Regions from separate parts of the Streptomyces sp. NPDC047841 genome, predicted to be linked through region 4. Evidence: riboswitches for the same ligand, from Rfam matches in the RefSeq annotation. Region 4 holds a riboswitch; each other region holds the start of a gene.

Region 1 (5,183 bases), on a different contig from region 4:
CAGGAACGGCAGGAAAACCGCGGTTTCCATCAACCGCCTCCGCTCGCGAAGGGACGTACATGCCCATGGGTCACACGACCACAGCCGAGGCAGGCTCCGGGGGCCTGACAGCGACCGAGCACCGCCTGGCCAACGGTCTGCGCGTGGTGCTCTCCGAGGACCACCTGACCCCGGTGGCGGCGGTCTGCCTCTGGTACGACGTCGGCTCCCGCCACGAAGTCAAGGGGCGTACCGGCCTGGCTCACCTTTTCGAGCACCTGATGTTCCAGGGCTCGGCGCAGGTCAAGGGCAACGGCCACTTCGAGCTGGTGCAGGGCGCCGGCGGCTCGCTGAACGGCACCACCAGCTTCGAGCGGACCAACTACTTCGAGACCATGCCGGCCCACCAGCTGGAGCTGGCGCTCTGGCTGGAGGCCGACCGCATGGGCTCGCTGCTGGCCGCCCTGGACGACGAGTCCATGGAGAACCAGCGGGACGTCGTCAAGAACGAGCGCCGCCAGCGCTACGACAACGTCCCGTACGGCACCGCCTTCGAGAAGTTGACCGCGCTCTCCTACCCGGAGGGCCACCCGTACCACCACACGCCGATCGGCTCGATGGCGGACCTGGACGCGGCCACCCTGGAGGACGCCCGCCGGTTCTTCCGCACCTACTACGCGCCGAACAACGCGGTGCTCTCCGTGGTCGGCGATATCGACCCCCAGCAGACCCTCGCCTGGATCGAGAAGTACTTCGGCTCGATCCCGTCCCACGACGGCAAGCCCGCCCCCCGCGACGGCTCCCTGCCGGACGTCATCGGCGAGCAGAAGCGCGAGGTCGTGGTGGAGGAGGTCCCGGCGCGCGCCCTGATGGCCGCCTACCGGCTCCCGCACGACGGCACGCGCGCGTGCGACGCGGTCGACGTCGCCCTGACCATCCTGGGCGGCGGCGAGTCCTCCCGCCTGTACAACCGGCTGGTGCGCCGGGACCGCACGGCCGTCGCGGCCGGCTTCGGCCTGCTGCGCCTGGCCGGTGCCCCCTCCATGGGCTGGCTGGACGTGAAGACCTCCGGTGACGTCGAGGTGCCGGTCATCGAGACCGCCATCGACGAGGAGCTGGCCCGTTTCGCCGCGGAGGGCCCCACGCCCGAGGAGATGGAGCGCGCCCAGGCCCAGCTGGAGCGCGAGTGGCTGGACCGGCTCGGGACGGTCGCCGGCCGCGCCGACGAACTGTGCCGGTACGCGGTCCTGTTCGGCGACCCGCAGCTGGCCCTGACCGCCGTCCAGCGCGTCCTGGAGGTGACCCCGCAGGAGGTCCAGGAGGTCGCCGAGGCCCGCCTGCGGCCCGACAACCGCGCGGTCCTCGTCTACGAGCCGAAGTCCCCGCAGGACGCCCCGGACGCCGGGGTCCCCGAGGACCCGGAGCAGGAAGCGACCGTAGAGGCGGGCCGCGACGAGACCGAGAACGAGGAGACGGCCAAGTGACCGAGCTCGCCACCATGGACTTCCACCCCCAGCCGCGGCCCGGCGAGGCCAAGCCGTGGGCGTTCCCGGCGCCCGAGCGCGGCACGCTGGACAACGGCCTGACCGTGCTGCGCTGCCACCGCCCGGGCCAGCAGGTCGTCGCCGTCGAGGTGCTGCTGGACGCGCCCCTGGACGCCGAGCCGGCCGGCCTGGACGGCGTCGCCACGATCATGGCGCGGGCCTTCTCCGAGGGCACCGACAAGCACTCCGCCGAGGAGTTCGCCGCCGAGCTGGAGCGTGCGGGCGCCACCCTCGACGCGCACGCCGACCACCCCGGCGTCCGGCTGAGCCTGGAGGTGCCGGCCTCCCGCCTGGCCAAGGGCCTCGGCCTGCTCGCCGACGCCCTGCGCGCGCCCGCCTTCGCCGCGAGCGAGGTCGAGCGGCTGGTCCGCAACCGCCTGGACGAGATCCCGCACGAGCTGGCCAACCCCTCCCGCCGGGCCGCCAAGGAACTCTCCAAGGAGCTGTTCCCGGCGACCTCGCGCATGTCCCGTCCGCGCCAGGGCACCGAGGAGACGGTCGAGAAGATCGACGAGGCGGCCGTACGCGCCTTCTACGACCGCCATGTGCGCCCCGCCACGGCCACCGTGGTCGTCGTCGGCGACCTGACCGGCGCCGACCTGGACGCGCTGCTCGACGACACCCTGGGCGCGTGGACCGGTACCCCGGGCGAGCCCCGGCCGGTGCCGCCGGTGACGGCCGACGACACCGGGCGCGTGATCATCGTGGACCGGCCCGGCGCGGTCCAGACCCAGCTGCTCATCGGCCGGATCGGGCCCGACCGGCACGACCGGGTGTGGCCCGCCCAGGTGCTCGGCACGTACTGCCTCGGCGGCACCCTCACCTCCCGCCTGGACCGCGTCCTGCGCGAGGAGAAGGGCTACACCTACGGCGTGCGCGCCTTCGGGCAGGTCATGCGGTCCGCGCCGGACGGCACGGGCGCGGCGATGCTCGCCATCAGCGGCTCCGTGGACACCCCCAACACCGGCCCGGCGCTGGACGACCTGTGGAAGGTGCTGCGCACGGTCGCGGCGGACGGCCTGACCGACGCCGAGCGGGACGTCGCCGTGCAGAACCTGGTCGGTGTGGCGCCGCTGAAGTACGAGACCGCGGCGGCCGTCGCGAGCACGCTGGCCGACCAGGTCGAGCAGCACCTGCCCGACGACTTCCAGGCGACGCTGTACCAGCAGTTGGCGGCCACGGGCACGGTGGAGGCCACCGCGGCCGTCGTGAACGCCTTCCCGGTGGACCGCCTGGTGACCGTCCTCGTCGGTGACGCGTCGCAGATCAAGGCGCCGGTGGAGGCGCTGGGCATCGGTGAAGTGACCGTGGTGGCGGCCGAGTAGACGGCACCGCGGCGGCCGGACGACGGCACGCGCGCGTGGGGCCCTGGTGACCTACGGGTCGTCAGGGCCCCACGTTGTTCCACTCCCTTGCTCAGATGCCCGTTTTGGGGCGGAGGTTGCCTGTCTGCCCTGTGGGATGCGCTACAAAAGGCGGGATGCGTTTGAGGACTGACAGCGTGCTTGCGTAGCTTCGTCCGGGCTGTTCGTCAGGCAGTGCGCCGCACCCGCGGCACCGGACAGTCATCGCCGAGTCCCCGTACGGCGCGAGCCAGGGGAGCCGGGGACCCACCGTCCCTGGGGTGAATCGGGCGTCCGCGCGTGTGCGAGGGGGCCCGTAGGAGACCTTCCTGCTCCGAACCCGTCAGCTAACCCGGTAGGCGAGAGGGAAGGAAAGGACCAGCCACTTCATGGCGTTCATGTGCGCCACCGGGAAGCACCGCAAGCCCGGCCGGGTCAAGCGGACCACCGCCCAGGCGGCCGGCGTCGCGGCCCTCACCACCACCGGTGTGATCGGCACCCTCGCCGCCTCCCCGGCGCTCGCCGCAGGGAACACCGCGGAACAGACCGGCCTCACCCCGGTCGTCGCCGTGTCCGAGGGCGTCGCCGACGAGATCGACGCGCAGGCCGCCGCGCAGCAGCAGGCCGCCGAGCAGAAGGCGGCCGAGGAGGCCGCGGTGAAGGCGGCGGCCGAGCGGGCGCAGAAGATCCGCGCCGAGAAGGTCCGGGCCGCCCGTGAGGCCGAGCGCAAGCGGCTGAACACCTTCGTCGCCCCGATCGCGCACTCCTACGTCTCCACCGCCTACCAGGCGAGCAGCTCCCTGTGGAGCTCCGGAGCGCACACCGGGATCGACTTCCACGCGGCCGGCGGCACGGCCGTCCACGCGGTGGGCTCCGGCACGGTCGTCTCCGCGGGCTGGGGCGGCGCGTACGGCAACCAGGTCGTGATCCGCATGGCCGACGGCATGTACACCCAGTACGGCCACCTGTCGTCCATCGGCGTCGTGGTGGGCCAGAAGGTCGTCCCGGGCCAGCAGATCGGCCTGTCCGGGGCCACGGGCCACGTCACCGGCCCGCACCTGCACTTCGAGGCGCGCACGACCCCCGAGTACGGCTCGGACGTGGACCCCGTCGCCTACCTCCGCAAGCACGGCGTGAACGTCTGACACCGACCGCACGGCTGTCCGAGGCCCCGGCTCACCGAGCCGGGGCTTTCGCTGTTTTTCCCGGTGTCCGCCGGACCGCTGTCCAAAAAATAGCCATGAATTAGGGTCCGCCGTCGGAAATTCCGGCTCATTGGAATAGAGTCGCGGAACACACGTCCATCGTCGACGTTTCACCGGGATGAAGGCGGAGGTCGGTCATGCGTATTCCGGCGCACTCGGTGTGCACGGCCATCCGGGACGACATCGTCGCGGGGGTCCACGAGCGCGGCAGCCGCCTCACCGAGGAAGTCCTGGCCCGCCGCTACGGCGTCTCGCGCGTCCCCGTGCGCGAGGCCCTGCGCACCCTGGAGGCCGAGGGCTTCGTGGTGACGCGCCGGCACGCGGGCGCGTGCGTGGCCGAGCCGACCGAGCAGGAGGCCGCCGACCTGCTGGAGATGCGGACGCTGCTGGAGCCGCTGGGCGCCGCCCGGGCAGCCCAGCGGCGCACGGAGGCCCATCTGAAGGTGCTGCGCGGTCTGGTCCGGCTGGGCCAGGAGCGGGCCCGCAGGGGCGGCAACGAGGACCTGCGCTCGCTGGGCGGCTGGTTCCACGAGACGCTCGCCCAGGCCTCCGGCAGCGCCTCGCTGACCTCGGTGCTCACCCAGCTGCGGCACAAGATCGCGTGGATGTACACGGTGGAGGCGCCGGTCAGCCCGGTCGAGTCCTGGACGGAGCACGCTGCCATCGTGGACGCGGTGGCCCGCGGCGACGCCGAGCGCGCGCGGGCGCTCACGACGCTGCACGCCGAGCGCGCGACGGGCGCGCACCGGCTGCGGTTCTCTTTCGCCGTGGAGCGCGTGAGGACTTCGCAACCTGCCGTAAACATGTCGGGCCCGCGGCATTAACAAGCGCACCGTATACAAAGGAGAGCTATTTTTGGGCCGGGTAATTCCTGCTGCCCGAATTCGTCGTGCGAGAAATTCCCGGAAGGCGCCGGCCGGCGCGGCGGGGGGTAAACCGACGGCGCATCGGGTCGCGTGCGTCCGCATACGGCGAAGCCGCGCCGCCCCGGAAGGCGAACGCGGCTCCGGCGTTCTGTGCGGTGCCCGCTCAGACGGTCTCGGGCAGCTCTTCCAGGCCCTCGGAGACCAGCTTGGCCAGACGGTCCAGGGCGGCGTCGGCGCCCTCGGCGT
Region 2 (5,183 bases), on a different contig from region 4:
GCCCATCTACGCCATCTGCGACCTGCTCGGCGTCCCGCGCGAAGACCAGGACGACTTCCGGGACTGGGCGGGCATGATGATCCGGCACGGCGGAGGCCCCCGGGGAGGCGTCGCCCGGTCGGTGAAGAAGATGCGCGGCTACCTCGCCGAGCTCATCCACAAGAAGCGCGAGGCACTGCCCGCCGAGCCCGCGCCCGGCGAGGACCTGATCTCGGGCCTGATCCGCGCCTCCGACCACGGCGAGCACCTCACCGAGAACGAGGCCGCCGCCATGGCCTTCATCCTCCTGTTCGCCGGCTTCGAGACCACCGTCAACCTCATCGGCAACGGGACCTACGCCCTGCTCACACACCCCGCGCAGCGCCGGAGGCTGGAGGAGTCCCTGGCACGCCGGGAGACGGACCTGCTGGCGACCGGCGTGGAGGAACTGCTGCGCTACGACGGCCCGGTGGAGCTGGCCACCTGGCGGTTCGCCACCGAGCCGCTCACCATCGGCGGACAGCGGATCGCGCCGGGCGACCCGGTGCTCGTGGTCCTCGCCGCCGCCGACCGGGACCCGGAGCGGTTCGCCGACCCGGACGTGCTGGACCTCGCCCGCCGCGACAACCAGCACCTCGGCTACGGCCACGGCATCCACTACTGCCTCGGCGCGCCGCTCGCCCGGCTGGAGGGCCAGACCGCGCTCGCCACCCTGCTCACCCGGCTGCCCGATCTGCGGCTGGCCGCGGACCCGGCCGAACTGCGCTGGCGCGGCGGACTCATCATGCGCGGCCTGCGCACCCTGCCGGTGGAGTTCACACCCGGCGGCGCCTGAACAGCGCGCGCCTGCCGGACACACCGTCCGACCTGGTACGGCAGGACCCCGCACAGGCTTCTGCAAGGGAACATGACAGACGTTCACCTCTGTGATCTTCACGTGATCTGTGCGGCATGAACTTGTGACAAGTGATCGTCTGCCGATACGTTCACCCATCAGCGCGGCGACCGGCTCCGTCCGCCGCGCCGGTCCTGCTGTCGCTCGAAAGGCTTCTGCATGCTCTCCGGGAACGGCCGACACCGTCGCCCCCGCCAGGCCCCGGCTCTCCTCGTCGCGGCCGGAGTGACCGGCTCCGCCATCGCCATCCCGCTGCTCGGCGCGGCGAGCGCCAACGCGGCCGACGGCACCACGTGGGACAAGGTGGCCGAGTGCGAGAGCGGCGGCTCGTGGAGCGCGGACACCGGCAACGGGTACTACGGCGGCCTGCAGATCTCGCAGGAGGACTGGAACGCCTACGGCGGCGGCCAGTACGCGGCCAGCCCCGACCAGGCGAGCCGCAACCAGCAGATCGCCGTCGCCGAGAAGATCCTCGCCGACAAGGGCACCACGCCCTGGGCCACCTGCGCCCTGCTGTCCGGTCTCACCGAGGGCTCGGGTTCGACGCACGTCGACACGGGCGTCGGCGGTTCAGGCGGTTCGGGCAGCGCGGGCGGTTCGGGCAGTACGGGCGGTTCGGGTAAAACGTCCGGATCGGGGGGCAACTCCGGTACATCCGGTTCCTCCGGCAGCTCCGGCTCGTCCGGTCTGCCGGATTCGTCGCCCTCCGCGGACGCGGACTCCGACGCCAACTCCGGCTCCGGGGCCGGGTCCTCCTCGGGCGAGGCCACCACCACTCCGAGCGCCAAGCCGGACAAGGGCGCCGGTACGGCCACCGGTTCGACAGGTACCGACACCCCCAAGTCCGACAAGTCCACCACTCCGGACGCCGGAAGCCCGCAGGGAACCGGCAGCGTGCCCACCGCCACCCCGGACACCGGGGTCGGGAACGACCCGCAGCAGGCCGCCGGTTCCTGGAGCCTGGTCGACACCGGGTCCCTCGGCGGCGGACGCCACCGGGGCCCGAGCGCGGACGAGGGCAGCGGGGGCGAAAGCGTGACAAACGGTCAGAACGCCGCGTCTTCCGGCCGGCACGCCTCCCATGACACGGACACGTACACGGTCCGTCAGGGCGACACGCTGGCCTCCATCGCCGACTCCCTTGACGTCGACGGCGGATGGCGCGCGCTGTACGCCGGCAACAAGAAGGCCATCGGGACCGACCCGAATCACATCAGTGCCGGTCAGACCCTGGAAGTCGGGGGCGAAACGGGCGCGAAGTAGGGGGAGTTGGCGTCCCGCTTAGCGCCCTAATGTCCGGTTTGGCGAAAGTGTGGGATGAGTCTCAGAAGCCCTGATCGTCTTTGATATTCCGCGGATCGCGTGTCTACGGTCGTGATCGCTCGTCACCACGAGCCCCGGCAGCCGCAACGCCGAATCCTGCCAGCGGTTGCCCGGGAACAGTCGTCGCGTCAAGCGCCGTAGGCAGGAGCGGGGGACCCAAGGTAGGTGCCGGGCCCGGCAGTTGATGCCGGAACCGGCTCGGGGTGAAGCCGCACCCGCGTGAGCGGAGTGCGGCCGGGCAACTCAACCGGCCCGAACCCGACAGCTCACCTCGCAGGCGTCGGTGAGGGGATCGATCCATGCTGTTTTCCAGCAAGGGCAAGCACCGTCGTCCGTCCAAGGCCGTCCGCGCCGTCGCGCTCGCCGGTGTCACCGGTGCCGCCGTCGCCGCTCCGCTGATGGCGGCCGGCAACGCCTCCGCCGCCACCGCCTCCCAGTGGGACACGGTCGCCCAGTGCGAGTCCGGTGGCAACTGGTCCATCAACACCGGCAACGGCTACTACGGCGGTCTGCAGTTCTCCGCCTCCACCTGGGCCGCGTACGGCGGCACGCAGTACGCCGGCACCGCCGACAAGGCGAGCAAGGCGCAGCAGATATCCGTCGCCGAGAAGGTCCTCGCCGCTCAGGGCAAGGGCGCCTGGCCGGTCTGCGGCACGGGCCTGTCCGGCACTCCGTACAACGGCTCCGCGCCGAGCACCTCCACCCCGAGCACCTCCAACGGCTCCAGCACCTCCACCGGCTCCAGCACCTCCACCGGCTCGGGCAGCTCCACGGGCTCGGGCAGCTCCACCGCCACCCGCTCCACCGGCGAGCAGGCCGCCTCCCGCTCCGCCGAGCGTCCGGCCGCGAGCGCGAGCAAGGGCCAGGGCAAGACCGTCACCACCCCGACCGGCAAGAAGGTCAAGAAGGGCGACGGCGAGTACAAGGTCGTCACCGGTGACACCCTCAGCTCCATCGCCGGCAAGCGCCACGTGCAGGGCGGCTGGCAGAAGCTGTTCGAGCTGAACAAGGACATCGTCGAGGACGCCAACCTGATCTACCCCGGTCAGCAGCTGCACCTGAAGTAAGACCCGCCCGGCGGCCCGCGCCCGCGCGCGGGCCCGCTGAAGGCCCCCAGCGGGCCGTACCCCCGTCCCCACGGGCTCCCCGCCCGGTGCGTGTTCCCCCGTACGCACCAGGGCGGGGCTTTTTGCGTCCACCGGCCCGGAACCCTTTGTTTCGGCGAGAAACAAAAGGTACCGTCGGCGTGTCCACGGGACGGTCGGTCGGTGGCCGACGCCCCCGGGACGGTTAGGCTCTAGTCGCAAGGCACAGCCGTAAGGCACACCGCCCCGCACTTCCAGCGTCACATCCAAGAAGGAGATGCTCGTGCCGTCCATCGACGTCGTCGTAGCCCGGGAAATCCTGGACTCCCGAGGCAACCCCACGGTCGAGGTCGAGGTCGGCCTCGACGACGGCAGCACGGGTCGTGCCGCCGTCCCGTCCGGCGCCTCGACCGGCGCCTTCGAGGCCATCGAGCTCCGCGACGGCGACCCGAACCGCTACCAGGGCAAGGGCGTCGAGAAGGCCGTCCTCGCCGTGATCGAGCAGATCGGCCCCGAGCTGGTCGGCTACGACGCCACCGAGCAGCGCCTGATCGACCAGGCCATGTTCGACCTGGACGCCACCGACAACAAGGGCTCCCTCGGCGCCAACGCCATCCTCGGCGTCTCGCTCGCCGTCGCGCACGCCGCCTCCGAGGCCAGCGACCTCCCCCTCTTCCGCTACCTGGGCGGCCCGAACGCGCACCTGCTGCCGGTGCCGATGATGAACATCCTGAACGGCGGCTCGCACGCCGACTCCAACGTGGACATCCAGGAGTTCATGATCGCCCCGATCGGCGCGGAGTCCTTCTCCGAGGCCCTGCGCTGGGGCACCGAGGTCTACCACACCCTGAAGAAGGTCCTGAAGAGCAAGGGCCTGTCCACCGGCCTCGGCGACGAGGGCGGCTTCGCCCCGAACCTCGGCTCCAACCGTGAGGCCCTCGACCTCATCCTGGAGGCCATCAAGGAGGCCGGCTACATCGCCGGCCAGCAGATCGCCCTCGCGCTCGACGTGGCCGCCTCCGAGTTCTACAAGGACGGCAAGTACCTCTTCGAGGGCAAGGAGCGCTCCGCCGCCGAGATGACGGAGTACTACGAGGAGCTCGTGGCGGCCTACCCGCTCGTCTCCATCGAGGACCCGCTGTTCGAGGACGACTGGGCCGGCTGGAAGGTCATCACCGACAAGCTCGGCGACAAGGTCCAGCTGGTCGGCGACGACCTGTTCGTCACCAACCCCGAGCGCCTCGCCCGCGGCATCGAGGAGGGCGCCGCCAACGCCCTGCTGGTCAAGGTCAACCAGATCGGCTCGCTGACCGAGACCCTGGACGCCGTCGAGCTGGCCCAGCGCAACGGCTTCAAGTGCATGATGTCGCACCGCTCCGGCGAGACCGAGGACGTCACCATCGCCGACCTGGCCGTCGCCACCAACTGCGGCCAGATCAAGACCGGCGCCCCGGCCCGCTCCGAGCGCGTCGCCAAGTACAACCAGCTGCTGCGCATCGAGGAGATCCTCGACGACGCGGCGGTGTACGCGGGCCGCAGCGCGTTCCCGCGTTTCCGCGGCGGGATCTCCAAGGGCTGACCCATCCTGGCGTAGGGCTCAGCCAGTCGTACGTACGTCCCCGTGCTCGGTCCCGTACCGTGTCCGGGGACGTACGCGCGTGTGAAAGGGGAGGCGGAGAGCCAGATGGCCGTGAGGGACCGGGACCGTTTCTCCACCGCGACCAGGCTGCGGCTGCTCGGCGAGCAGACCGCGGCCCGGGTCTACCGTTCCCAGACCAAGCGGCAGGCCCGCCGCTCCCGGCTCACCGGCCGCGCGGCCCTGCTCGCGCTCGTGCTGTGCACGATGATCGTCGCCCTCGCCTACCCGATGCGGCAGTACGTCTCCCAGCGCGAGCAGATCG
Region 3 (5,183 bases), on a different contig from region 4:
TCCAGGAGACGGGAGGCGGCCATGTAGGCGCGCCAGGCGCGCTGCTCGTCGGGCGTGAGCCAGCGGGTCGTCATGCCCCCAGTGTAAGTTTGTTTAAAACTTGAACCAGCTCGTCCGCCGGACGGGTGAGCTCCGCCTCCGGAAGAGAGGGCGCCGATGCCCCTGCCGTACGTGCTGCTGTCCGCCGCCGTCTCCCTCGACGGTTACCTGGACGACACCGGCCCCGACCGCCTGCTGCTGTCCAGCCCGGCCGACTTCGACCGGGTCGACGCGGTACGGGCCTCGGCCGACGCGATCCTCGTCGGCGCCGGGACGATCCGCGCCGACAACCCCCGCCTGCTGGTCAACTCCGCCGAGCGGCGCGCGGAGCGGGTGGCGCGGGGTGAGCCGGAGTACCCGCTGAAGGTCACGGTCACGGCCACCGGCGACCTCGATCCGGACGCCAGGTTCTGGCACACCGGCGGCGACAAGATCGTCTACACCACCGACCGGGGCGCCGAGCGGGCCGCCCGCCGCCTCGGGCGCAGCGCCGACGTCGTCCCGCTCGGTCCCGACCTGGACTGGCGGGCCCTGCTGGAGCACCTCCACGACGTGCGCGGCGTCGGCCGCCTGATGGTGGAGGGCGGCGGCACGGTCCACACCCAGCTGCTGCACCAGGGCCTCGCCGACGAACTCCAGCTGGTCCTCGCCCCGCTGTTCGTCGGCGATCCCGCGGCGCCCCGCCTGTTCGGGCCGGGGGCCTACCAGCCCGGACGGCTGCGCCTGCTCGACACCCGCCGGATAGGGGACGTCGTGCTCGTGCGGTACGTGCCGACGGCCCCCGGCACCGGGCCGGTCGCCACCGCCGCCGACCGCCACTGGCTGCGGACCGCCTGTGAACTGGCGGCGCTGTGTCCGCCGTCGGAGACGGCGTTCAGCGTCGGTGCGGTGGTCGTGGCCGCCGACGGCACGGAGCTGGCCCGCGGCCATTCGCGGGAGGGCGCCGATCCCGTCGTCCACGCGGAGGAGGCGGCGCTCGCGAAGATCGGCGCGGACGACCCGCGGCTGGCCGGTGCCACCGTGTACAGCAGCCTGGAGCCCTGTGCCCGGCGTGCGTCCCGGCCGGCACCCTGCGCCGAGCTGATCCTCCGGGCGGGGGTGCGCAGGGTGGTCACCGCCTGGCGTGAGCCGGACACGTTCGTGGCGGCGGCCGACGGAAGCGGGGTCCTGGCCTCCCGGGGCGCGCGGGTCGTCGTGCTGCCCGAGCTGGAGGAGCTGGCCAAGGCACCGAACGCCCATCTGCTGTGAGCGCCCGCCCGCCCGCCGGGGTGCCTGGCGGGCGGGCGCGGGTGCGTCGCGGCCGGTCGCGCGGCTCCCCGCGCCCCCGCGGGGCGCCGCAGTGGGCCGAGAACGACTCAGGGCCCGGAATCCTGGGGATTCCGGGCCCTGCGCCTTCAGTAGCGGGGACAGGATTTGAACCTGCGACCTCTGGGTTATGAGCCCAGCGAGCTACCGAGCTGCTCCACCCCGCGTCGTTGTGACTCCAGTGTACGCCATGCGCGGGACCGCTCGCACACCCCTTTCGGCCCACACCGGTCGCCGCCCGCCCCGGGGCCCGGAAACCTGGAGGTACGTCGGACAAGCGGGAGACACGCGGTGCGCCCTGGAAAGGTGGAGGACAGCCTGTACGCCAGGGCGGGCGGCCGGCTCCCCGGCGACCCCGTGCCCGACCCGGGGCTCGGTGACGAACCGGTGCCGGCGCGCGCCCGCCGCCGCCCGAGCCCCCGCGCCCTGGCCCGCGCCCTGCCCGCCCTGCTCGTCGTCTGCGGTGTCCTGTACGGCCTGCTCGCCCCGGACGACTTCACCGCCGTCCCGTTCTTCACCGCGGCCCCGCTGGTCGCCGCGCCCCTGTCCTCGCTGCGCACCACCGTCCTGACCGGTCTCCTCTCCCTCGCCGCCGCCTACGCCGTGCACACCCACGCCGGGGCCCATCCCGCCGTGGGCACCCTCACCGACGTGGTCACCGTCGCGACGGTCGCCCTGCTGGCCGTCGCCATCAACCGGGTGGTCCGGCGGGGCGACCGGCGGCTCGCCTCCGCCCGCGAGATCGCCGAGGCCGCCCAGCGGGCCGTCCTGCCGGAACCGGACGAGCGGATCGGCGGCTACGAGATCGCGGCCTGCTACGAGGCGGCACGGCAGGACGCGTTCATCGGCGGCGACCTGTACGCCGTGCAGGACAGCCCCTACGGCGTCCGGCTGGTCGTCGGGGACGTGCGCGGCAAGGGCATGGGCGCGGTCGCCGCGGTGGCCGTGGTGATCGGCGCGTTCCGGGAGGCGGCCGAGCAGGAGGCCACGCTGGAGGCGGTCGCCGGGCGGCTGGAGCGGGCGCTGGCCCGCGAGGGCACCCGGCGCGACGGGATCGACGCCTTCGAGGGGTTCACCACCGCGGTCCTCGCCGAACTCCCGCACGGCGACGGCCTCGTACGGATCGTCAACCGCGGCCATCCGCCGCCGCTGCTGCTGCACGCCGACGGCACCCTGCGCACCCTGGCGCCCGCCGAGCCCGCGCTGCCGCTCGGCATGGGCGACCTCGGCATGTGGCCGGACAGGGCCACCGAGACCGCCTTCCCGAGCGGCGCGACCCTGCTGTTCCACACCGACGGCCTGTCCGAGGCCCGGGACGCCCACGGCCGGTTCTACGACCCCGAACGGCGGCTCGCCGGGCGCGCCTTCGCCGGCCCGGCCGCGCTGGTCGGCCGGCTCGCCGAGGAGGCGCGCCGGTACTCCGGGGGCGGCATGGCCGACGACATGGCGCTGCTCGCCGTGCGGCGGCCCGGACCGTCACCGAAGGTGACCGGGCGACCGCCGTGCGCATAACATCTGAGTCACCATCAAAACCGAAAGTGACTGCTGAACGGGCCGGACGCTCGGTCAACTCGCCCGTTTTGGCGGAGTAGTGGCCGATAGCTCCGCCGGTAAAGACGTGAATGATCAAGCCGAACGGCTTGGAAAGTGACTGTCGGGTCTATTAACGTTCGATAACGCAGCGCGGTCGTCACAGCCGTCACAAGAGGCGGCTCCGTGCGCACGCGCCGAATCCCGCGAGGGAGCCGGGGAACCACCACCCTGGGGTGAATCACGCGAATGCCGTCGTGAACTCGTCGAGTCCACGACCGGTATACGCGCGTAGGAGACCTTCCTGCTCCGAACCCGTCAGCTAACCCGGTAGGCGAAAGGAAGGAAAGGAGTACGCCCGCGTGGCGTCCAACCGGCCTGCCCCAGAAGCCCCGTACATACCGGCTCAGCGCGAGCCCGAGACCTTCGGGTACGGCGCCTACCGCGCCGAGGAGGGCCCCTGGGAGGAGTGGAACCCCACCGAGGAGTCCGTCGCCCCGGTGCGCGGCCGGCATCGCGTCGCCAAGCAGCGCGGCGGCTTCGCGCGCAGCTCCACCGTCCTGGGCGTCGGCGTCATGGCCGCGGTCGGCGCGGGCGGCATGGCCAGCGCCAACACCGGCAAGCCGCCGGTCTCCCTCTCCCTGCCGGACCTGCCCTCGGTCGGCTCCCTCTTCCACGACCACTCGGCCGACTCCCACCCGGCCGAGGCCGCCACGGCCACGCTGAGCACCGTCGGTGTGACCACGGCCGCCGGCGAGGACAGCGCCGACGCGGGCGAGGCACTGCGCAACCGGATCATGGCCCAGGCCGAGCAGCAGCAGGGCCAGGCCCAGAGCAGGGCCACCGCCGCCGCGGTCGCCGCCGCCGAGAAGCAGAGCGCCGACGCCGCCGCCCAGGCCGAGAAGGAGGCCGCCGCCCAGGCCGCCGCGGCCAAGGAGAAGGCGGAGGCCGCCGCCGCGAAGAAGGCGGAGGAGGAGCGGCTGGCGAAGCTGGCCGAGCAATACACGCTGCCCACCTCCTCGTACACGATCACCTCGACCTTCGGCCAGGCCGGCGGGATGTGGTCCTCCGGCTACCACACTGGTCTCGACTTCGCCGCCCCCACCGGCACCCTGATCAAGGCCGTGCACAGCGGCACGATCACCGAGGCGGGCTGGGCCGGCTCCTACGGCTACCGCACCATCCTCACCCTGGACGACGGCACCGAGCTGTGGTTCTGCCACCAGTCCTCGATCAGCGTCTCCGTCGGCCAGAAGGTCACCACCGGCGAGGTCATCGGCCGCGTCGGCGCCACCGGCAACGTCACCGGGCCGCACGTCCACATGGAGGTCCACCCCGACGGCCAGCCCACCGGCATCGACCCGATGGCGTGGCTGCGCGGCAAGGGCCTCAACCCCTGACGGTCCCGTCCCGCGCAGGGACCTTTGCGAGATCTTGACGGGGACTCCGTGCCGGCGGCGGGATGCGATCACCCGCCGCCGGTGTTGCCTTGACGTATGACATCGCTTCGTAAACTCGGCTCTTCCGATTTCGAGGTCTTCCCGCTCTCCCTCGGTGGCAACGTCTTCGGCTGGACCGCCGACGAACAAGCCTCCTTCGCCGTCCTCGACGCCTACACCGCCGCGGGCGGCAACTTCATCGACACCGCCGACTCCTACTCCGCCTGGATCGAGGGCAACCAGGGCGGCGAGTCGGAGACGATCATCGGCAAGTGGGTCAAGGCCCGCGGCAACCGCTCCGAAGTCGTCATCGCCACCAAGGTCAGCCAGCACCCGGAGTACCAGGGCCTGTCCGCGGCCAACATCAAGGCCGCCGCCGACGCCTCCCTGCGCCGGCTGGGCACCGACCACATCGACCTCTACTACACCCACTTCGACAAGCCCGAGGTGCCGGTCGAGGAGATCATCGGCGCGCTGGACGAGCTGGTGAGGGCCGGGAAGGTCCGGCACATCGCCGCGTCCAACATCAGCCCCGAGCGGCTGCGGGCCTCCCTGGACTTCTCCGACCGCGAGGGCCTCGCCCGCTACGTCGCCGTCCAGCCGCACTACAACCTGGTCTCCCGGGACACCTACGAGGGCCCGCTGCAGGACCTCGTCGCCCGCGAGGGCCTGTCCGCCGTCCCGTACTTCTCCCTCGCCTCGGGCTTTCTCACCGGCAAGTACCGGCCCGGTACGACCGTCGACAGCGCCCGCGCCGAAGGAGCCCGGAAGCACGCGGAGTCCGAGCGCGGCCAGAAGGTCCTCGCGGCCCTGGACGAGATCGCCGCGGCCCACGGGGCCCCCGTCGCCACGGTGGCCCTGGCCTGGCTC
Region 4 (5,183 bases):
GTGTGCGTGCCGGAGACCAGCTCGGTGAGCTTGGCCTTCGGGTCGGCGGAGGAGCCGTCGCCGGAGCCGCCCCGGCCCGAGCCGGACATCAGGCCGTTCTGGAGGCCGCCCAAATCGGGCAGGCCGAGGTCGGTGCTGACCTTCACCGTGCCGGACAGCTGCTGCACGTCCGACTTGGCGATCTTCTCGATGAGCTGCTGGGCGCTGATCCTCGGCAGGTCGGGGTCACCGGAGTCGGCGAGCGCCGGGACCAGCCCGATCGTGGCCGCCGCCACCCCCACCACCGCGACCGGCACGGCGTACCGGGCGGCCTTGCGCCGGCCCGAGCGCGGGTGCTCGTCCCGCGCGGCGCCCACTGCGTCGTCGGATTCGTACGGTGCCATGTGTGCCTTACCTCCGTCGTCGGCGGCGGCTGTCCTCACCCTGGTCCGCTGGTCCACCCTGAGCCGCCATTCTCACCCGAAACGGTGAGGAGTGGTGATTTCCGTGATGTCCATCTGACCAAATCGGCTGTGCACAAGCGTCAGACCACGGAGCCAACTCCGTCTACACCTGCGGTATGACATCCGGCGGTGGTTCCTCCGCCCGACCCGTAGGGGTCGCGCCGGACGCCGGGGCCCGTACGGGTGACCGGCCCGGTCAGCCGGCGCGGTGCACGACCGCGTCGCACAGCTCGATCAGCGCCGCCTTGGCATCGCACTCGCGCAGCGGGGCGAGCGCGGCCCGCGCCTCCTCCGCGTACCGCACGGTGTCCCGGCGGGCCTGCTCCAGCGCGGGGTGCGCGCGCAGCGCGGCCAGCGCCTCGGCGTGCCGGGCGTCGTCGCTGAGGTCGGAGTCCAGCAGCGCGCACAGCGCGACGTCCTCGGCCAGGCCCAGCCGGGCGGCCCGCTCGCGCAGCCGGAGCACCGGCAGGGTCGGGATGCCCTCCCGCAGGTCGGTGCCCGGGGTCTTGCCGGACTCGTGGGAGTCGGAGGCGATGTCCAGGACGTCGTCCGCGAGCTGGAAGGCGACGCCGAGGCGTTCCCCGTACTGGGTGAGGACGTCGACGACCGTCTCGTCCGCGCCGGACATCATCGCGCCGAACCGGCACGACACCGCCACCAGGGAGCCCGTCTTGCCGGCGAGCACGTCCAGATAGTGCTCGACCGGGTCTCGGCCGTCCGAGGGACCCGCGGTCTCCAGGATCTGGCCGGTGACGAGCCGTTCGAAGGCGAGGGCCTGCACCCGGACCGCCTCGGGACCGAGGTCGGCGAGGATCTGGGACGCGCGGGCGAAGAGGAAGTCGCCGGTGAGGACCGCGACGGAGTTGCCCCAGCGGGTGTTGGCGCTGTCCACGCCACGCCGTACGGCCGCCTCGTCCATGACGTCGTCGTGGTACAGCGTGGCCAGGTGGGTCAGCTCCACGACCACGGCCGAGGGCACCACGCCCGGGGCGTAGGGGTCGCCGAACTGGGCCGCGAGCATCACGAGCAGTGGCCGGAACCGCTTCCCGCCCGCCCGCACCAGGTGCTGCGCTGCCTCCGTGATGAACGGGACCTCGCTCTTGGTGGCTTCGAGCAAGCCTTCCTCGACAGCCGCCAATCCGGCCTGGACATCGGCTTCCAGAGCCTGGTCCCGCACGCTCAGCCCGAACGGCCCGACGACGGTCACGAGGGGTCTCCTGTCTGCTGGTGTCTGCTGGCGGTTACACGGTTTGTCGATAGGTCGCTGCCATCACTCAAGTCAGCGTATCCGGTCCTGTTTCGATCACCGATAGCGCCCACCGGTCCAGCCTGGGCGATACCGGATCATGACCGGCATGGTTTTGATCACACAGTGTGAGCGGATTTTTATCCATATAAGAGTAATCCGGACACTGTGCCCTCGCCTCGGCAACGACGCCCCCCATATGCCAGGTTCCGCCACCACCCCGACTTCCGGTGCAAATCCCCCTAATCCCTCATATCCGATTTAAAACTGTTTGCCATTTCGTGAGTTGGGTCACGCGCCCGGCCGGCCCGGCCGCCCGGCCCGGTTCTCGCAACCCCTTGCCGTGTCGGCGAGTTGAGGATTGGCAACCGCAAAGGATCAAGCACCTCATACGGCATCGATCAAGGTCAAATCGCACGTTGTATGAATCCGGCCCTTGTTCCCGACATGTGCTCTCGCATACGTTCCGGGCCGTCGGGCGGACGCCGAATCCTGCCGCCGCCCGCATACCCATCGACGAACTCATTCGTACGGCAGGAGCGGGGGACCCAGGTAAGCCGCCGGTCCGGAACGGCACACGCCGCGCCGGGACGGCTAGGGGTGAAGCCATGCCTCCGTCAGGGGCACGGCCGGGCATCTCCCCGCCCGAACCCGACAGCTCACCTCGCAGGCGCCGGAGAGGAACGCCCCCATGTCTGCTGTCGCCCAGCCCCGCCGTACCCGGAACAGCCGCCTGGTCCGCGCGCTCACCGCCGTCGGCACCGGTGCCGCCGTCCTCGCCCTGCCGCTCATCGGCGCGGCCGACGCCTCCGCGGCCCCCCGCACCACCACCACGCCGGCCACCACCCCGGCCGGCTACCCGAACAACCTCGACGGCTGGATCCGCGAGTCACTGGCGATCATGGCCGAGAAGCACATCCCGGGCACGTACAACGGCATCCACCGCAACATCATCCGCGAGTCCTCGGGCAACCCGAAGGCCATCAACCTCTGGGACTCCAACGCCGCCAAGGGCATCCCGTCCAAGGGCCTGCTCCAGGTCATCGACCCCACGTTCAACGCGTACCACGTGGCCGGGACGTCCTTCGACATCTACGACCCGGTCGCCAACATCACCGCCGCCTGCAACTACGCGGCCGCGCGGTACGGGTCCATCGACAACGTGTTCGGCGCGTACTGACGGGCACCGGCGGCCTGACCGGGCACCGGCCGGCCGCCTGACCGGGCGCTGCCGGTGTCCCGGTCAGCCGGTCAGCCGGTCGGGAAGAGTCGTTCGAGGACGACGGCGACGCCGTCGTCCTCGTTCGACGAGGTGACCTCGTCGGCCACCGCCTTCAGTTCCGGGTGCGCGCCGGCCATGGCGACACCGCGCCCGGCCCAGTCGAACATCGGGATGTCGTTGGGCATGTCGCCGAACGCGAGGGCCCGTTCGGCGGCGATCCCGAGCCGTTCCGCGGCCAGCGCCAGCCCGGTCGCCTTCGTCACCCCGCACGGCTGGAGCTCCACCGTGCCCGGCCCCGACATCGTGACCGTCGCGAGCGAGCCCACCGCCGCGCGGGCCACGGCCGCCAGCTCGTCGTCGGACAGGGTGGCGTGCCGCAGCAGCACCTTGCTGATGGGCGCGCACCACAGGTCGTCCCGCCGGCCGACCCGCACCGCGGGCAGTGTCGGGTGGGGCATCCGGTAGCCGGGCTCGATGAGCGTGAGCCCGTCCACGCCGTCCTGGTCGACCGCCGCGTAGACCTCCCCCACCTCCGCCTCGATCTTGCCGAGCGCCGTCTCGGCCAGCTCCCGGTCCAGCCGGACGGACCACAGCAGACGGTCGGTCGCGGCGTCGTAGACCTGGGCCCCCTGTCCGCACACCGCGAGCCCGGCACCGCCGAGGTCCGCGAGCAGCGACCGCACCCGCGGGGCCGGGCGGCCCGTCACCACCAGGTGGCGGGCACCGGCCCGCGCCACCCGCGCGAGCGCGGCGAGGGACCGGTCCGAGACGGTGTCGTCGCCGCGCAGCAGCGTCCCGTCCAGGTCGGTGGCGATCAGTGCATATGCCGGGGTGGGTGCCATGATCAGAGAATACGGACAGCACGCCCCGCCGACTCATCTGTCGTTCCCCGCACTTACGTGCCGCTCCCGCCCAACCGCTCACCGCTGTTGGCGCGATGGGCACCGCTCGGCCCAGACCTGCCGAGCCCCGGGTGAGGCACTGCCCAAGACACGCGCCTCGGCCGTAACGTGTGGCCCGACCACATGGAACGCAGTGCCATGCATGGCCCGGATGAGAGTGAGGCAGCACCCCATGCCCCCCTTCGACGTCCCCGAGGGCGACCCCTTCGGTCCGCACAACCTCCCCTACGGCGTGTTCTCGCCCTCCGGCAGCACGGAGCGGAGGATCGGCGTCCGGCTCGGGAACCACGTCCTCGACGCGGGCGCCGCGGCCGCCGCGCTCGGCTCGCCCCACCAGCCGCTGCTCGCCCGGCCCACCCTCAACCCGCTGCTGGCCGCCGGCCGCGCCACCTGGTCGGACGTACGGCGCTCCGTCGCGTCCTGGGTCACCGACCCGGCGCACCGCGCGACCGTCGAGCCGCTGTTCCACCCCCTGTCCGAGGTGAGCCTGCACCTGCCCTTCGAGGTCGCGGACTACGTCGACTTCTACGCCTCGGAGAACCACGCCCGCAACGTCGGCCGGATCTTCCGCCCCGACGCCGAGGACTCCCTCACCCCCAACTGGAAGCACCTGCCGATCGGTTACCACGGCCGCTCCGGCACCGTCGTCGTCTCCGGCACGGACGTCGTACGCCCGTGCGGGCAGCGCAAGGGCCCGGCCGACCCCGCGCCCGTCTTCGGCCCCTCGATCCGGCTGGACATCGAGGCCGAGGTCGGCTTCGTCGTGGGCGTGCCGTCGCGGCTCGGCGCCCCGGTCGCGCTCGGCGACTTCCGGGAGCACGTCTTCGGGCTGTGCCTGCTGAACGACTGGTCCGCGCGCGACATCCAGGCCTGGGAGTACGTCCCCCTCGGCCCGTTCCTCGGCAAGTCCTTCGCGACCTCGGTGTCGGCGTGGATCACACCGCTGGAGGCGCTGGAGCACGCGCGCGTGGCGCCTCCCGAGCGTACGCACCCGCTGCTGCCCTACCTGGACGACTCGGCGCCCGGCACCGAGCCCGGCGGTTACGACCTGCGCATCTCGGTCGCCGTCAACGGCCACGTGGTCTCCGAACCGCCCTTCTCCACCATGTACTGGACCGCCGCCCAGCAACTCGCCCACATGACCGTGAACGGCGCCTCGCTGCGCACCGGCGACCTGTACGGCTCCGGGACGGTGAGCGGCCCCACCGAACGCCAGCGCGGCTCCCTGCTGGAACTGACCTGGAACGGCCGCGACCCCCTCGAACTCCCCGACGGCAAGCGGGCCTTCCTGGAGGACGGCGACGTGGTCACCCTGTCGGCATGGGCCCCGGGCCCGGACGGCAGCCGGGTGGGGCTCGGCGAGGTCAGCG

The links. A riboswitch is a leader RNA that binds a small molecule or an ion and turns the genes downstream of it on or off. The one in region 4 is predicted to bind cyclic di-AMP.
Region 1: it holds a riboswitch for cyclic di-AMP, as region 4 does, so the genes downstream of both, AB0947_RS02015 (M23 family metallopeptidase) here and AB0947_RS02930 (transglycosylase SLT domain-containing protein) in region 4, are expected to answer to the same signal.
Region 2: it holds a riboswitch for cyclic di-AMP, as region 4 does, so the genes downstream of both, AB0947_RS09155 (transglycosylase family protein) here and AB0947_RS02930 (transglycosylase SLT domain-containing protein) in region 4, are expected to answer to the same signal.
Region 3: it holds a riboswitch for cyclic di-AMP, as region 4 does, so the genes downstream of both, AB0947_RS25290 (M23 family metallopeptidase) here and AB0947_RS02930 (transglycosylase SLT domain-containing protein) in region 4, are expected to answer to the same signal.

The regions. Positions count from the first base shown of each region.
Region 1 covers NZ_JBEYRP010000001.1:487,138-492,320, reverse strand. Annotated here, with positions in the region: gene AB0947_RS02025 (pitrilysin family protein) at 60-1,463, shown strand; gene AB0947_RS02020 (pitrilysin family protein) at 1,460-2,848, shown strand; cyclic di-AMP (ydaO/yuaA leader) riboswitch at 3,083-3,243, shown strand; gene AB0947_RS02015 (M23 family metallopeptidase) at 3,256-4,011, shown strand; gene AB0947_RS02010 (GntR family transcriptional regulator) at 4,209-4,895, shown strand; gene AB0947_RS02005 (HPr family phosphocarrier protein) at 5,101-5,183, opposite strand, start outside.
Region 2 covers NZ_JBEYRP010000005.1:85,122-90,304, reverse strand. Annotated here, with positions in the region: gene AB0947_RS09165 (cytochrome P450) at 1-814, shown strand, start outside; gene AB0947_RS09160 (transglycosylase family protein) at 1,034-2,137, shown strand; cyclic di-AMP (ydaO/yuaA leader) riboswitch at 2,321-2,492, shown strand; gene AB0947_RS09155 (transglycosylase family protein) at 2,497-3,264, shown strand; gene eno (phosphopyruvate hydratase) at 3,560-4,861, shown strand; gene AB0947_RS09145 (septum formation initiator family protein) at 4,967-5,183, shown strand, end outside.
Region 3 covers NZ_JBEYRP010000015.1:20,755-25,937, reverse strand. Annotated here, with positions in the region: gene AB0947_RS25310 (MarR family transcriptional regulator) at 1-74, opposite strand, end outside; gene AB0947_RS25305 (dihydrofolate reductase family protein) at 157-1,287, shown strand; tRNA gene AB0947_RS25300 (tRNA-Met) at 1,438-1,511, opposite strand; gene AB0947_RS25295 (PP2C family protein-serine/threonine phosphatase) at 1,636-2,856, shown strand; cyclic di-AMP (ydaO/yuaA leader) riboswitch at 3,060-3,225, shown strand; gene AB0947_RS25290 (M23 family metallopeptidase) at 3,237-4,274, shown strand; gene AB0947_RS25285 (aldo/keto reductase) at 4,371-5,183, shown strand, end outside.
Region 4 covers NZ_JBEYRP010000002.1:83,478-88,660, reverse strand. Annotated here, with positions in the region: gene AB0947_RS02940 (DUF2092 domain-containing protein) at 1-383, opposite strand, end outside; gene AB0947_RS02935 (polyprenyl synthetase family protein) at 640-1,650, opposite strand; cyclic di-AMP (ydaO/yuaA leader) riboswitch at 2,194-2,375, shown strand; gene AB0947_RS02930 (transglycosylase SLT domain-containing protein) at 2,381-2,869, shown strand; gene AB0947_RS02925 (HAD family hydrolase) at 2,941-3,753, opposite strand; gene fahA (fumarylacetoacetase) at 3,986-5,183, shown strand, end outside.